One region of the Acidovorax sp. AC410 genome, then DNA from elsewhere that is predicted to be linked to it. Evidence: predicted binding sites of a transcription regulator. Region 1 holds the regulator's gene; each other region holds the start of a gene.
What was found. The regulator sigma-54, encoded in region 1, starts transcription at its own class of promoters, with help from an activator protein. The targets are predictions, from matches to a motif close to TGGCANGNAANCTGCTTT.
Positions count from the first base shown of each region.

Region 2: a site for sigma-54 is predicted at 1,405-1,422, ahead of AC0IZS_RS17690 (formate/nitrite transporter family protein). Genes of this name have one in related genera too.
Region 3: a site for sigma-54 is predicted at 901-918, ahead of AC0IZS_RS17525 (CmpA/NrtA family ABC transporter substrate-binding protein). Genes of this name have one in related genera too.
Region 4: a site for sigma-54 is predicted at 1,785-1,802, ahead of glnA (type I glutamate--ammonia ligase). Genes of this name have one in related genera too.

Region 1 is NZ_CEEDCG010000001.1:1,394,296-1,397,500, reverse strand. It holds gene lptA (lipopolysaccharide transport periplasmic protein LptA) at 1-57, shown strand, start outside; gene lptB (LPS export ABC transporter ATP-binding protein) at 54-836, shown strand; gene AC0IZS_RS06475 (RNA polymerase factor sigma-54) at 900-2,501, shown strand; gene AC0IZS_RS06470 (VOC family protein) at 2,509-2,877, opposite strand; gene AC0IZS_RS06465 (hypothetical protein) at 2,877-3,205, opposite strand, start outside.
Region 2 is NZ_CEEDCG010000001.1:3,818,768-3,821,972, reverse strand. It holds gene AC0IZS_RS17695 (protein kinase domain-containing protein) at 1-194, opposite strand, end outside; gene AC0IZS_RS17690 (formate/nitrite transporter family protein) at 373-1,185, opposite strand; gene AC0IZS_RS17685 (nitrate- and nitrite sensing domain-containing protein) at 1,528-2,841, opposite strand; gene nirD (nitrite reductase small subunit NirD) at 2,903-3,205, opposite strand, start outside.
Region 3 is NZ_CEEDCG010000001.1:3,778,791-3,781,995, reverse strand. It holds gene AC0IZS_RS17530 (ANTAR domain-containing response regulator) at 40-666, shown strand; gene AC0IZS_RS17525 (CmpA/NrtA family ABC transporter substrate-binding protein) at 1,104-2,348, shown strand; gene ntrB (nitrate ABC transporter permease) at 2,409-3,205, shown strand, end outside.
Region 4 is NZ_CEEDCG010000001.1:7,006,265-7,009,469, forward strand. It holds gene AC0IZS_RS32555 (hypothetical protein) at 1-51, opposite strand, end outside; gene glnA (type I glutamate--ammonia ligase) at 319-1,734, opposite strand; gene AC0IZS_RS32565 (competence/damage-inducible protein A) at 1,909-2,736, opposite strand; gene AC0IZS_RS32570 (EI24 domain-containing protein) at 2,733-3,205, opposite strand, start outside.

The DNA of each region.
Region 1 (3,205 bases):
GCGGCACCGGGCACCACCCTGCGCCCCAGCAGCACCCTGAGCGGCGGCGCCAAGTGAGCGGGGCCGACGTGAGCACCGTCGCCGGGTCCCCGGCGGACAGCCGGCTGGAGGTGCACCACCTCGAAAAATCCTACGGCAGCCGCAAGGTCGTCAAGGACGTGTCGCTGGTCGTGCAAAAAGGCGAAGTCGTGGGATTGCTCGGCCCCAACGGTGCGGGCAAGACCACCTCGTTCTACATGATCGTCGGCCTGGTGCGCAGCGATGCCGGCGACATCCGCATCGACGGCCACTCGGTGGCCCACATGCCCATCCATCGGCGCTCGCGCCTGGGCCTGTCCTACCTGCCACAGGAAGCCTCGATTTTCCGCAAGCTCACGGTCGAGGAGAACGTGCGCGCCGTGCTTGAGCTGCAGCGCGGCGAGGACGGCCAGCCGCTGCCGCGCCAGGCCATTGAGGAGCGCCTCACGGCGCTGCTCACGGAACTGCGCGTGGAGCACCTGCGCGCCTCGCCCGCGCTGGCCCTGTCCGGCGGCGAACGTCGCCGCGTGGAGATCGCCCGCGCGCTGGCCACGCAGCCGCGCTTCATCCTGCTGGACGAGCCCTTTGCCGGCATTGACCCCATCGCGGTGATCGAGATCCAGCGCATCATCGGCTTCCTCAAGGCGCGCGGCATCGGCGTGCTCATCACCGACCACAACGTGCGCGAGACGCTGGGCATCTGCGACCACGCCTTCATCATCAGCGATGGCCACGTGCTGGCCCAGGGTACCCCCTCCGAAATCGTCGACAACGCCGAAGTGCGCCGGGTGTACCTGGGTGAACACTTCCGCATGTAGCAGACCGATGGACCACCTGTTCGCCATGCACCTGCCTTCGTGGCAGTCCCCGGGGGCTGTGCGATGAAGCCCGGCCTGTCACTGCGCGTATCGCAGCACCTGGCGCTCACGCCCCAGCTGCAGCAGTCCATCCGGTTGCTGCAACTGTCCACGCTGGAGCTGGGCCAGGAGGTCGAGCAGATGCTCGACGAAAACCCGTTCCTTGAACGCAATGCCGACGAGGCCCCGCGCGAGGAGTTTGGCGTGGACACGGCCGACGCGCCCGCGCAGCCGGACGACTACAGTTCCGACGATGCGGTCTACTCCAGTGCCCCGGGCTCCAGCACGTCGACCGAGACCCCGGCCGACAGCCCGCAGGGCGATGCGGAAGTGGGCAGCAGTGCGGGCGACGAGCCCGACTGGAGCGGCGATGGCACCGTGGACGTGTCCCCCAACGATGCCGAGTGGGGTGGCGATGCGCCGGCCCGCAACCGCAATGATTCGGAGGGCGACGAGGCCGATGCCACCGAACTGGCCCGCACGCACGAATCGCTCACCGCCTTCCTGCACCGCCAGGCCCTGTCGCTGCGGCTGTCCGAGGTGGACCGCGCGGCGCTGCGCTTCCTGATCGAATCGCTCAACGACGATGGCTACCTCGAGGACCCGCTCGAAGAGCTGGCCATCGCCCTGGCCGGCCCCGACGACCTGGAGCAGATCGAAGAGCTGGTGCATCGCTTCACCGTGGCGCTGCGCCTGCTGCAGAGCCTGGAGCCCGTGGGCGTGGGTGCGCGTGGCCTGGGTGAATGCCTCACACTGCAGCTCACGGCCCTGGCGGCCGACGAAGACAGCGAGCTCGACCCTGACACCGTGCAGACCGCGCTGCGCGTGTGCCAGCAGCCGCTGGAGATGCTGGCGCGCCGCGACATCCGCCGCCTCACGCAGCTGTGCGGCGACGGCGAGGAGCGCACGCGCGCCGCCATGGCCCTGATCGCGCGGCTGGAGCCGCGCCCCGGGCGCAAGTTCGTCGACGTGGAGCGCAACATCATCGTGCCCGACGTCATCGTGCGCAAGGCCGGGCGGGCCAATGGCCGCGACGGCCAGCACAACTTCATCGTGGCCCTGAACCCCGACGTGATGCCGCGCCTGCGCGTACACGACATCTACGCCGGCGCCCTGCGCGGCCACAAGGGCGGCGAGGGCCACCAGGCCATGCAGCAGCGGTTGCAGGAGGCGCGCTGGTTCATCAAGAACATCCAGCAGCGCTTCGACACCATCCTGCGCGTCTCGCGCGCCATCGTCGAGCGGCAAAAGAGCTTTTTCACCCATGGCGAGCTGGCCATGCGCCCGCTGGTGCTGCGCGACATCGCCGACGAGCTGGGCCTGCACGAGTCCACCATCAGCCGCGTGACCACGGCCAAGTACATGTCCACGCCCATCGGCACCTACGAGCTCAAGTATTTCTTCGGTTCGGGCCTGGGCACCGAAACCGGCGGCAACGCATCGAGCACGGCCGTGCGCGCCCTCATCAAGCAGTTCGTGGCGGCCGAAAGCCCGGCCAAGCCGCTCTCGGACAGCCAGATCGCAGAGATGCTCAAGGAGCAGGGCATCGAATGCGCACGCCGCACCGTGGCCAAGTACCGCGAGGCGCTCAAGATCGCGCCGGCCAACCTGCGCAAGGCGCTCTGATCCGCTGTCAGCCTGGCTGGCGGAACGCCCGGCTGGAGATGCTGACGGCATTGCCGTCCGGGTCCTTGGCATTGGCGAACGCATAGCCATTGGCCTGGTGCGTGCTGCCGAAGGCCAGGCCCTGTGCCAGCGCACGGACCTTGAAGGCTTCCACGTCCGGCACATGAAAGCACAGCTTCACCCCCGCCTGGCCGAGCTTCACGCTCTTGGCCGCCTGGTGGACCAGGATGCTGGCCCCTCCGTCCGGGGCCTGGAGCTCGATCAGGCCCTCCACCACGTCCCCAGTGGTCTCAAGACCGAAGTGCGTGCGGTAGAACGCTGCGCTGCGCTGCATGTCGCGCGCGTAGACCATCACGGTGCCGAGGATGGGGGGCATCAGGGCGCTTTCGAGGCCGGTGCGCGCCGCAGCGAGCGCAGCAACTCCAGCGCCTGGGCCACAGGCTCCTGCGGAGCGCCGTTGACGAGCACCGTGAAGGTCACGCGCAGCTCGTTCATGCCCAGCATGCCCTGGGTCAGGTGCTTGTAGCCGTCCGGCTCGGGGGCGCGGTCGGTGGCCGAGAAGTAGTAGCCCATCTTGCCCACGGCGCCCAGGTCCTTGAGGGGCAGATCGCTCTCGACGGCCTTGGGCTGGGCCCGGGTGGCACCCGCCTGCACCAGCCCCCGCAATTCGTCGGCCGTGGGGCCCCTGGGCGCACTGCCCACAG
Region 2 (3,205 bases), 2.4 Mb from region 1:
CGCACTGCCGCGGCACTGGCCTCCTGGCTCACCGCGCTGGAGCCTATGCCATCGGCCAGCGCCAGCGCGATGCCCTTGGTGCCGCGCTGCGGCCCCGTGGGCAGCATGGCACCGTGGAAGTCCTGGTTGACTCCCTTGTGCCCGGCCTCGGAATGCTGGCCGAGTGTGACGTTCAAGCTATTGCTGTCGCTCATAGGGAGGCAGGCAGGAAGGCGAGGGTGAATGGGTCTTCACGATGGCGCGTGCCCTGATTTGGGATGGGATGCTAGGCGCAAAGCGCAGCCATAGCCCGTGCTATGGCGAGCATTTGCTTGCGCCGAGACCGCCCAAAGCAGGGTGCGCGGCGCGTGAGGGACCCGTTCAGCCTCGTCTTTAGGCGATCTTGCGCTTGGGGGCGGTCTTGTAGTGCGTGGAATACAGCATGGCGCCCACAAAGGTCAGGCCGCCCACCAGGTTGCCGATCACGGTCGGGATTTCGTTCCAGACCAGGTAGTCCATGACCGTGAAGTTGCCACCCAGCAGCAGGCCCGAGGGGAACAGGAACATGTTGACGATGCTGTGCTCGAAACCCATGTAGAAGAACAGGGCGATGGGAATCCACATGCCGATGGCCTTGCCCGACACCGAGGTGGACATCATGGCCGCCACCACGCCGGTGGACACCATCCAGTTGCACATGACGCCACGGATGAACAGGGTCAGCATGCCGGCGGCGCCGTGCGCGGAGTAACCCACCGTGCGGCCCTCGCCAATGTGGCCGATTTTTATGCCGACGGCGTTGGGTGCCTCGCTGAATCCGAAGGTGAAGATGATGGCCATGAACACCGCCACCATGAAGGCACCTGCGAAGTTGCCGCAGAACACCAGCGTCCAGTTGCGGAAGACGCCGGCCCAGGTGGCGCCAGGACGCTTGTCGAGCACCGCCAGCGGGGCCAGCGTGAACACACCGGTCAACAGGTCATAGCCCAGCAGGTACAGCAGGATGAAGCAGCCCGGAAAGAGCATTGCGCCCAGCAGCGCGTTGCCGGTGTTCACCGTGACGGTGACGGCGAAGGCGGCGCCCAGTGCCAGCATGGCACCGGCCATGAAGGAGCGGATCAGCGTGTCGCGGGTGGACATCAGGAGCTTGGATTCACCGGAATCGACCATCTTGGTCACGAACTCGGCGGGGGCGAGGTAGGCCATTGCACTTCCTTTGGGACGGGGAGACTGACATGCGCCCCCAAGTGATCCACCCGGGGAAACGCGCAAGAAGAAGAGGAAAAGAAAACGGCGTCCGCTGCGCCCCCATGCAGATGGGGAACGCAATGGACGCCGTTATCCTCGGATGCGCGATTCCTGGACCTGCGGTGAACCGCAGGCGGTGGACAGCAGGCCGCCGTTAGCCCGCCATCCAAGGCATTCCATGCAATTTCCGTACCCTCGCTGGGGCAGCCGAGAGTGCCTTGCGTCCCGCATTCCGTGCATGCGCAGGGCTTGCGGGGCAAAAATGGCTTCAAGGCGGTGCAGGCAAGGCACCACCATGGATCAGGCGGGCTTGTCGCCCTTGCGGTCGGGGTGGGCGAACGCCAGGTCCGGCAGGGACAGCGTGGCCTCGGCCACATCGAGCAGGCGGCGGTTCTGGTCCATCGAGGTCTTTTGCAGCACGCGGAAGGCCACTTCCTCGTTCATGCCCAGGCGGGCCATGAGCACGCCCTTGGCGCGCTCGATCACCTTGCGCTCGTTGAGCGTGCGGCGGGCGGCCTCGAGCTCGGCCTCCATGCTGGCCATGCGCGCCGACTGGGCCTGCAGCAGCTCCAGCAACGATGCCGATTCACCGGCAGGCGCGCTGGCGGCCTGCTCGGGGACGGCTTCGGGTGCGATGGCGATGTCGAAGAAGCGGTCCACCGCGTGCGTGCGCTGCGGCGGGTTGTCGCGCAGGCCGCGCAGCAGGCCCCTGGAGTCCTGCAGGTCCTGCTGGGCTTCGAGGATGCGGGCCGCGCAGTCCTCGCGCAGGCGCTGCACCAGCTCGACCTGCAGCAGCCACAGCGCGTTGATGCGCTCGGTGGACACGTCGAACCAGGCGTCGCTCAGGTTGCTGTCCAGCGCGGCGCCGGGGCGGGCCACGCACAGCGTGCGCCGCAGGCGTTCCAATTGGGCCATGCCCGGGGCCAGTTGCTGCTGCTCCCAGCGCGTGCGCAGGGCCGGGTCGGCAAATTCGGAAAACACGCGCAGGCTGCGCTCCTGCGCATCGATCAGGTGCAGCACGCGCTGCTGGTGGGCGTCGCTGCCCAGGCCTGAAGCAAAGAGCAACGCACCCATGGCACGCTCCTGCCCCGCCTCTTCCTGCGCCTGCACCAGGTGCAGCAGGGCCACAAGCTGGCGCGAGACGCTGGGCAGAGCGGCCGCATCGGCCACGTGGAAGACCAATTCGATCAGCCCCGCGATCAGGTGGCTGAACGCGGCAATCGAGTCGTGCGCCGCCATCGCCTGCTTGTCGATCTGGCTGCGCAGCGCGGGCAGCGAATCGAGCCCCAGCAGTGCCCAGGCCATCAACGACAAGGCCTTGGCCGTGGCGCCCTGTGCGGGCTCGACATGCTGGGCAAACTCCGCGCGCAGCTTGGCTTCCAGCAACACCACCTCCTGCACGGTGCGGCCGCGCAGGTCGGCAAAGCGCTGTGCCTTGGAGGCAAGGTACACGCCCGATGCACCGCGCTCGCGCTGCAGGCCCTCGATCAGCTGGCCGACCACATCCACCAGCGCGGCCCGGCTGGCCAGGTGGTGCACCGCATCGATCTCGAGCTGGCGCGAGCGCAGCACGAGGCTGGAAACGGTCAGGGGCGCGGCGGCCAGGTCGGGCATGCGGTGACTCCGGGATTGAGGATACGCAGATGCTAACCCCGCCAGACGCCTCCCAAAGCGTTCAAGCGACTGCCACGCTGATGCGCCCGCCCTCGGCGCGCACGCCGTGCGCCTGCACCGAATGCTCGGGCGCCTCCAGGCATTCGCCGGTGCGCAGGTCGAAATGGTTCTTGTACAGCGGCGAGGCAACCACCACGCGCTCGCCCAGGTTGCCGATGAGCCCGCGCGACAGCACGCTGGCGCCCGACTTCGGGTCCACGTTGTCGATGGCAAAGAACTGGTCGCCGCCGGTGCGGAACACGGCCACGTGGCGGTCGGCCACCAGCGCGCAGACGCCGGTGCTGGGCAGGATGTCGTCGACCGC
Region 3 (3,205 bases), 2.4 Mb from region 1:
CGCACCAATTTGTGGCGCAAATCTTGCTATGCTGACGGCATGAATGAGGCCTTGCGCATAGTGGTGGTCGCCCCCGATCTGGCGGTTGCCGACCCCGACGACGAGCACGCCCTGCTGCAGGCAGAGCGCTCGCGGGCGCTGCGCATTGGCCTGCTGGAAAACAACTTCAACCTGGTGGCCACGCTGCCGGCCGACGTGTTCCTGAGCGAGCGCCTGGCGCAATTGCAGCCGGACCTCATCATCGTGGACGCCGAAAGCGAAGCACGCGATGCCCTGGAGCATGTGGTGATGGCCACGCGCAACGAGCGCCGCCCCATCGTCATGTTCACCAACGACGAGGACACCTCGCACGTGAAGGCGGCCGTGGCGGCCGGTGTGTCGGCCTACATCGTGGCGGGCCTGGCGCCCCAGCGCATCCGCCCCATCCTGGACGTGGCGATGGCACGCTTCCAGCACGAGCAGGCGCTGCGCGCCGAGCTGGCCGACGCCAAGACCGAGCTCAAGGACCGCAAGACCATCGACCGCGCCAAGGGCCTGCTGATGGAACGCCAGGGCCTGACCGAGCAGGCCGCCTATGAAAAACTGCGCAAGACGGCCATGGACAAGGGCCTCAAACTGGTCGACGTCGCGCAGCGCATGCTCGACGTGGCCGATCTGCTGGGCTGACAAGGCCCCCGCTGCGCACGCTGCCACTGCAGCAGACGCGTTTCACGCCGGACGCACTGCACCACTCCCACCCCTGCCCTGGCACAGCACGGCCCGCGATGGTGCATCGCACAACACCTGTGCGATCAAAGACGGTGCATGGCTTGCGCGCTTTCATGAAGCAGCCGCCTGACCATCCCATTTTGATTCGATAGTTAGCTATCAAAAACAGAGCATCCTGGCAGATCACAGGGCTGGCACAAGGCTTGCATTACCTGGACAAGACCAACGAAGGTCTTCGATGAGCGGTATCCACCCAATGGCGGGCAGGTACCCCTCGCCACCGGACACAGGCGTCCCACCCGCGCTCGGCGCTGCGTGACTTTCTTTGTGAAGTTGCAGCAGCCCAGGCGCAGGGGGGACGCCTTTTTTGTTTTTCACGCCACCAGGGAAGCACCATGACCGATCTGCTCAAAACCAGTCTCAACCGCCGCACCGTGCTGCAGGCCGCCACCGTGGGCGCCGTGGGTGTGAGCCCGGCCCTGCGCGCACTCGTCCACGCACAGGGCTCCGACGCCCCCGAGAAGAAGGAAGTGAAGATCGGCTTCATCCCGCTGACCGACTGCGCCAGCGTGGTGATGGCCTCGGTGCTGGGCATCGACAAGAAGTACGGCGTGACCATCATCCCCACCAAGGAGGCGAGCTGGGCCGGCGTGCGCGACAAGCTGGTCAACGGCGAGCTCGACTTTGCCCATGTGCTCTACGGCCTGGTGTATGGCGTACACCTGGGCCTGGCCGGCCCCAAGAAGGACATGGCCGTGCTGATGAACCTGAACCAGAACGGCCAGGCCATCACACTGTCCAAGAAGCTGGCCGACAAGGGCGCCGTCAACGGCGCCGGCCTGGCCAAGCTCATGGCCAGCGAAAAGCGCGAGTACACCTTCGCCCAGACCTTCCCCACCGGCACGCACGCCATGTGGCTGTACTACTGGCTCGCCGCGCACGGCATCGACCCGATGAAGGATGCCAAGGTCATCACCGTACCGCCACCGCAGATGGTGGCCAACATGCGCGTGGGCAACATGGACGGTTTCTGCGTGGGCGAGCCCTGGAACCACCGCGCCATCATGGACGGCATCGGCGTGACCGCCACCACCACGCAGGACATCTGGAAGGACCACCCCGAAAAGGTGCTGGGCACGACCTCGGAGTTCGTGCAGAAGTACCCCAACACGGCGCGTGCCGTGACGGCCGCCATCCTGGAAGCCGGCCGCTGGATCGACGAGAGCCTGGGCAACAAGAACAAGATGGCCGAGACCATTGCCGGCAAGGCCTACGTGAACACCGGCGTGGACGCGATCAACCAGCGCATCCTGGGCCGCTACCAGGACGGCATGGGCAAGACCTGGGACGACCCCAACCACATGAAGTTCTACAACGACGGTGCGGTGAACTTCCCCTACCTGTCGGACGGCATGTGGTTCCTCACCCAGCACAAGCGCTGGGGCCTGCTCAAGGACCACCCTGACTACGCCGGCGTGGCCAAGGCCATCAACCGCGTGGACGTCTACAAGCAGGCAGCCGCTGCCTCCAAGACCCCGCTGCCCAAGAGCGACATGCGCACGCACAAGCTCGTGGACGGTGTGGTGTGGGACGGCAAGGACCCCAAGAAATACGCCGACGGTTTCAAGATCAAGGCCTGAGAGGCCATGGGCCCACAGCTCCCCGTTCGCCCCACGTTCCCACCCGCACAGGAGATCACCATGGTCAGTGCCGTTTTCCACTCCCCTCCCGCCGCCCTGCCGGCCGACGCACCGGCAGCGCCCGCCCGGGGCGCTGCCATCCAGGCCGAAGCCCGCAAGGCGCCCCCCGCCAGCGTGCCCACGCCACGCGCCCCGCGCGACTGGGCCGCGCTTTCGCGCAGCTTCTGGATGGCCGTGCTGCCGCCATTGTGCGGCCTGGGCCTGCTCATTGGCCTGTGGGCCGTGGTGTCCACCACCACCGGCGGCAGCATTCCCAGTCCGCTGGCCACCTGGGCGCAGGCGCTGGAGATCTTCAGCAACCCGTTCTACCGCAATGGCCCCAATGACCAGGGCGTGGGCTGGAACGTGCTGATGTCGCTGGAGCGCGTGGCCGTGGGCTTCGGCCTGGCGGCGCTGGTGGGCATTCCCGCGGGCTTCGTGATCGGGCGCTTCAACTTCCTGTCGCGCATGTTCAACCCACTGATCAGCCTGCTGCGCCCGGTGTCGCCACTGGCCTGGCTGCCCATTGGCCTCTTGGTGTTCAAGGGCGCCAACCCGGCTGCGATCTGGACCATCTTCATCTGCTCCATCTGGCCCATGGTCATCAACACCGCGGTGGGCGTGCAGCGCGTGCCGCAGGACTACATGAACGTGGCCCGGGTGCTCAACCTCTCGGAGTGGAAAATTGCCACCAAGATCCTGTTCCCTGCCGTGCTGCCCTACATGCTGACCGGCGTGCGCCTGGCGGTGGGCACGGCCTGGCTGGTGATCGTGGCCGCCGAGATGCTGACCGGCGGCGTGGGCATCGGCTTTTGGGT
Region 4 (3,205 bases), 5.6 Mb from region 1:
AACGGGGGCCAGGGCGGCAAGCAACAACAGGGTGGTGACAGTCTTCTTCATGGAAATTCCTCGCGCAGCAGCTTATGCAGGGGACAGCCGGTGAGTATCCCCCAATCATCCCGCATCGCCAATTGCGCAAATACAGCGGCAATGGGGTTTAAGGCCGGGCCTTGCGGCGGGCGGCGGGCCTGGGGCATGGCTGCAGGCACCGCCCCATCCCCTACAGAGGCGCGGCCGCCTGCGTTGGTTCCGTGGCCGGTGTTGTGCCGACGCCATGAAAAAAGGCGGCTTGCGCCGCCTTTTGGGGTAATCGCCGGGTGGGGCGGATTACAGCGAGTAGTACATGTCGTACTCGACAGGGTGAGGAGCCATGCGGAAACGCGTGACTTCGGTCATCTTCAGGTCGATGTAGGCATCGAGCATGGAGTCGGTGAACACGCCACCCTTGGTCAGGAAGCTGCGGTCCTTGTCCAGGTATTCCAGGGCCTGGTCCAGGCTGTGGCAGACGGTAGGCACCAGCTTGTCTTCCTCGGGTGGCAGATGGTACAGGTCCTTCGTGGCGGCTTCACCGGGATGGATCTTGTTTTCCACGCCGTCCAGGCCGGCCATCATCAGGGCCGAGAAAGCCAGGTAGGGGTTGGCCGATGGATCGGGGAAGCGCGCTTCGATGCGGCGGCCCTTGGGGTTGGCAACGTAAGGAATGCGGATCGAGGCCGAGCGGTTGCGGGCCGAGTAGGCCAGCTTCACAGGGGCTTCGAAGCCGGGCACCAGGCGCTTGTACGAGTTCGTACCGGGGTTGGTGATGGCGTTCAGGGCACGGGCGTGCTTGATGATGCCGCCGATGTAGTACAGCGCGAAGTCCGACAGGCCGGCATAGCCGTCGCCTGCGAACAGGTTCTTGCCGTCCTTCCAGATGGACTGGTGCACGTGCATGCCGGAGCCGTTGTCGCCAGCGTAGGGCTTGGGCATGAAGGTGGCGGTCTTGCCATAGGCGTTGGCCACGTTCCAGACCACGTACTTCAGGACCTGGGTCCAGTCGGCGCGCTCGACCAGCGTGCTGAAACGCGTGCCGATTTCGTTCTGGCCAGCGCCTGCCACTTCGTGGTGGAACACTTCGACCGGGATGCCCAGGGATTCGAGGATCAGGGACATTTCAGCGCGCATGTCCTGCGTGCTGTCGACGGGAGGCACAGGGAAGTAACCGCCCTTGACGGTGGGACGGTGGCCGCGGTTGCCGCCTTCGAGCTTGGCGCCCGAATTCCAGGGGGCTTCGTACTCTTCGATCTCGAACATGACCTTGCCGGGTTCGTTGGACCAGCGCACGCCGTCGAAGATGAAGAATTCTGGCTCGGGGCCGAAGAAGGCCGTGTCGCCCAGGCCGGAAGCCTTCAGGTAGGCTTCAGCGCGCTTGGCGATGGAGCGTGGGTCGCGGTCATAGGCCTTGCCGTCACCGGGTTCGATCACGTCGCACTGCAGGAACAGCGTGGTTTCTTCGAAGAACGGGTCGATGTTGGCGGTGTTGGGGTCGGGCATGAGCTGCATGTCCGAGGCTTCGATGCCCTTCCAGCCAGCCACCGACGAACCGTCAAATGCGTGGCCCGACGTGAACTTGTCTTCATCGAAGTGCGAAACCGGCACGGTCACGTGCTGCTCCTTGCCCCGGGTATCGGTAAAACGGAAGTCAACGAACTTGACCTCGTTTTCCTTCACGATCTTCATCACGTCTGCAACGGTCTTGGCCATCAGGTTCTCCTGGGTAAAAGCGCTTGTTGAAAAAAGAATTTGCCGAAATAAAAGCAGTTTGCGTGCCAGCGGGGTGCAATCACCGCACTATCGCGGAGCAGCGGGCCGACCTGGGGTCTGGCAAGAACTGTTGAATGCACACAATTGGTGCGTCGCAATAGTCCCCATTGCACATCACAGGTTGCGCACCATTTCAGGGCCAAGTTCTGCACCAAATTCGTGCAGACCATTTTGGAGGTCCGTCCATGCAGCGGGAAGCGCCTGCGCCGGGCCTTTGACGCCCAGTTCGATGTGCCGCCCGTATTGTGGATGATCCACGCTGGGCAAACTGAACACCCGGACACCTGGGTGCGATTTTTCTATGCGCTCCATCAGCGGAGTGAGTGCCGCCTCCAAGGCTCCGAAGACGACCACCGAGTGCTCGGTCTGGGGCGTGCGGTTGAAGTGCTCGGCGTACAGGGTGTCCAGCACCCACTCGATCATGGGCCAGGCCATCACCGGGAAACCCGGCACGAAATGCACGGCACCACCCTCCCCGCCCGGGCTGTCGCAGGTGAAGCCGGGAATCTTGTTGTACGGGTTGGGGATGGTTCGGGCCCCGACGGGGAACATGCCCATGTTGAGCCGGTGTACGTTGTCATGGCGCTCGGGCTCGTAGGGCAGGCCCTGCTCGCGCGCCACATCCTGCATGCGCTCGCGGATCAGGCGCTCGGCCTCGGGGTGCAGGGCCAGGTCCGCCCCCAACGCACGCGCCGCGCACTGGCGGGTGTGGTCGTCCGGCGTGGCGCCGATACCGCCGCAGGAAAACACCACGTCACCCGAGGCAAAGGCGCGCTGCAGCGTGGCGGTGATGCGGGCCGGGTCGTCCCCTACGTAGTCCGCATACGACAGGACCAGGCCGCGCGCCGCCAGCAGCTCGATGGCCCGGGGCATGTGCTTGTCGGCCCGCTTGCCCGAGAGGATTTCGTCGCCGACGATGATGAGGCCGAAGGTGGGGGTCATGGGGTGCGGGGAGCGGTAGGAAGGGCGTCGGGTGCCGGCAGGCCGCCCACCGCAGGCGCAGGTGCGCTGGCGGGGGAAGGCGGGGTGTCTTCGATGGCCGGTGGGGGCGACAGCGTGTCGAGCGGCAGGCGCGAGGGCACGGGCATGGTGGCCCGCACGTCGTCCTCGCGCAGCTCCTGCAGCGCCGCCAGGCAGAAATGCGTGAACCACAGTGAGGAGAAGGCGAACACCAGCATGTAGATCCAGATCGCCAGCGGCACCAGGATGGCAAACGCCGCCACGAACAGCACGCCCGAGGCCCAGACGATGCTGGGCGCGGCGCCCAGGTAGCCGGTGATGATGCCGATGCCCAGCAGGCTGGCGCGGTGGCGCTCGAACAGGCGCTTGCGCTCTTCCTTGCTCGCATGCTCGGCCAACGCATCGAAGGCCATCACGCGGTAGGTGAGCCAGCCCCAGATCAGCGGCGGCA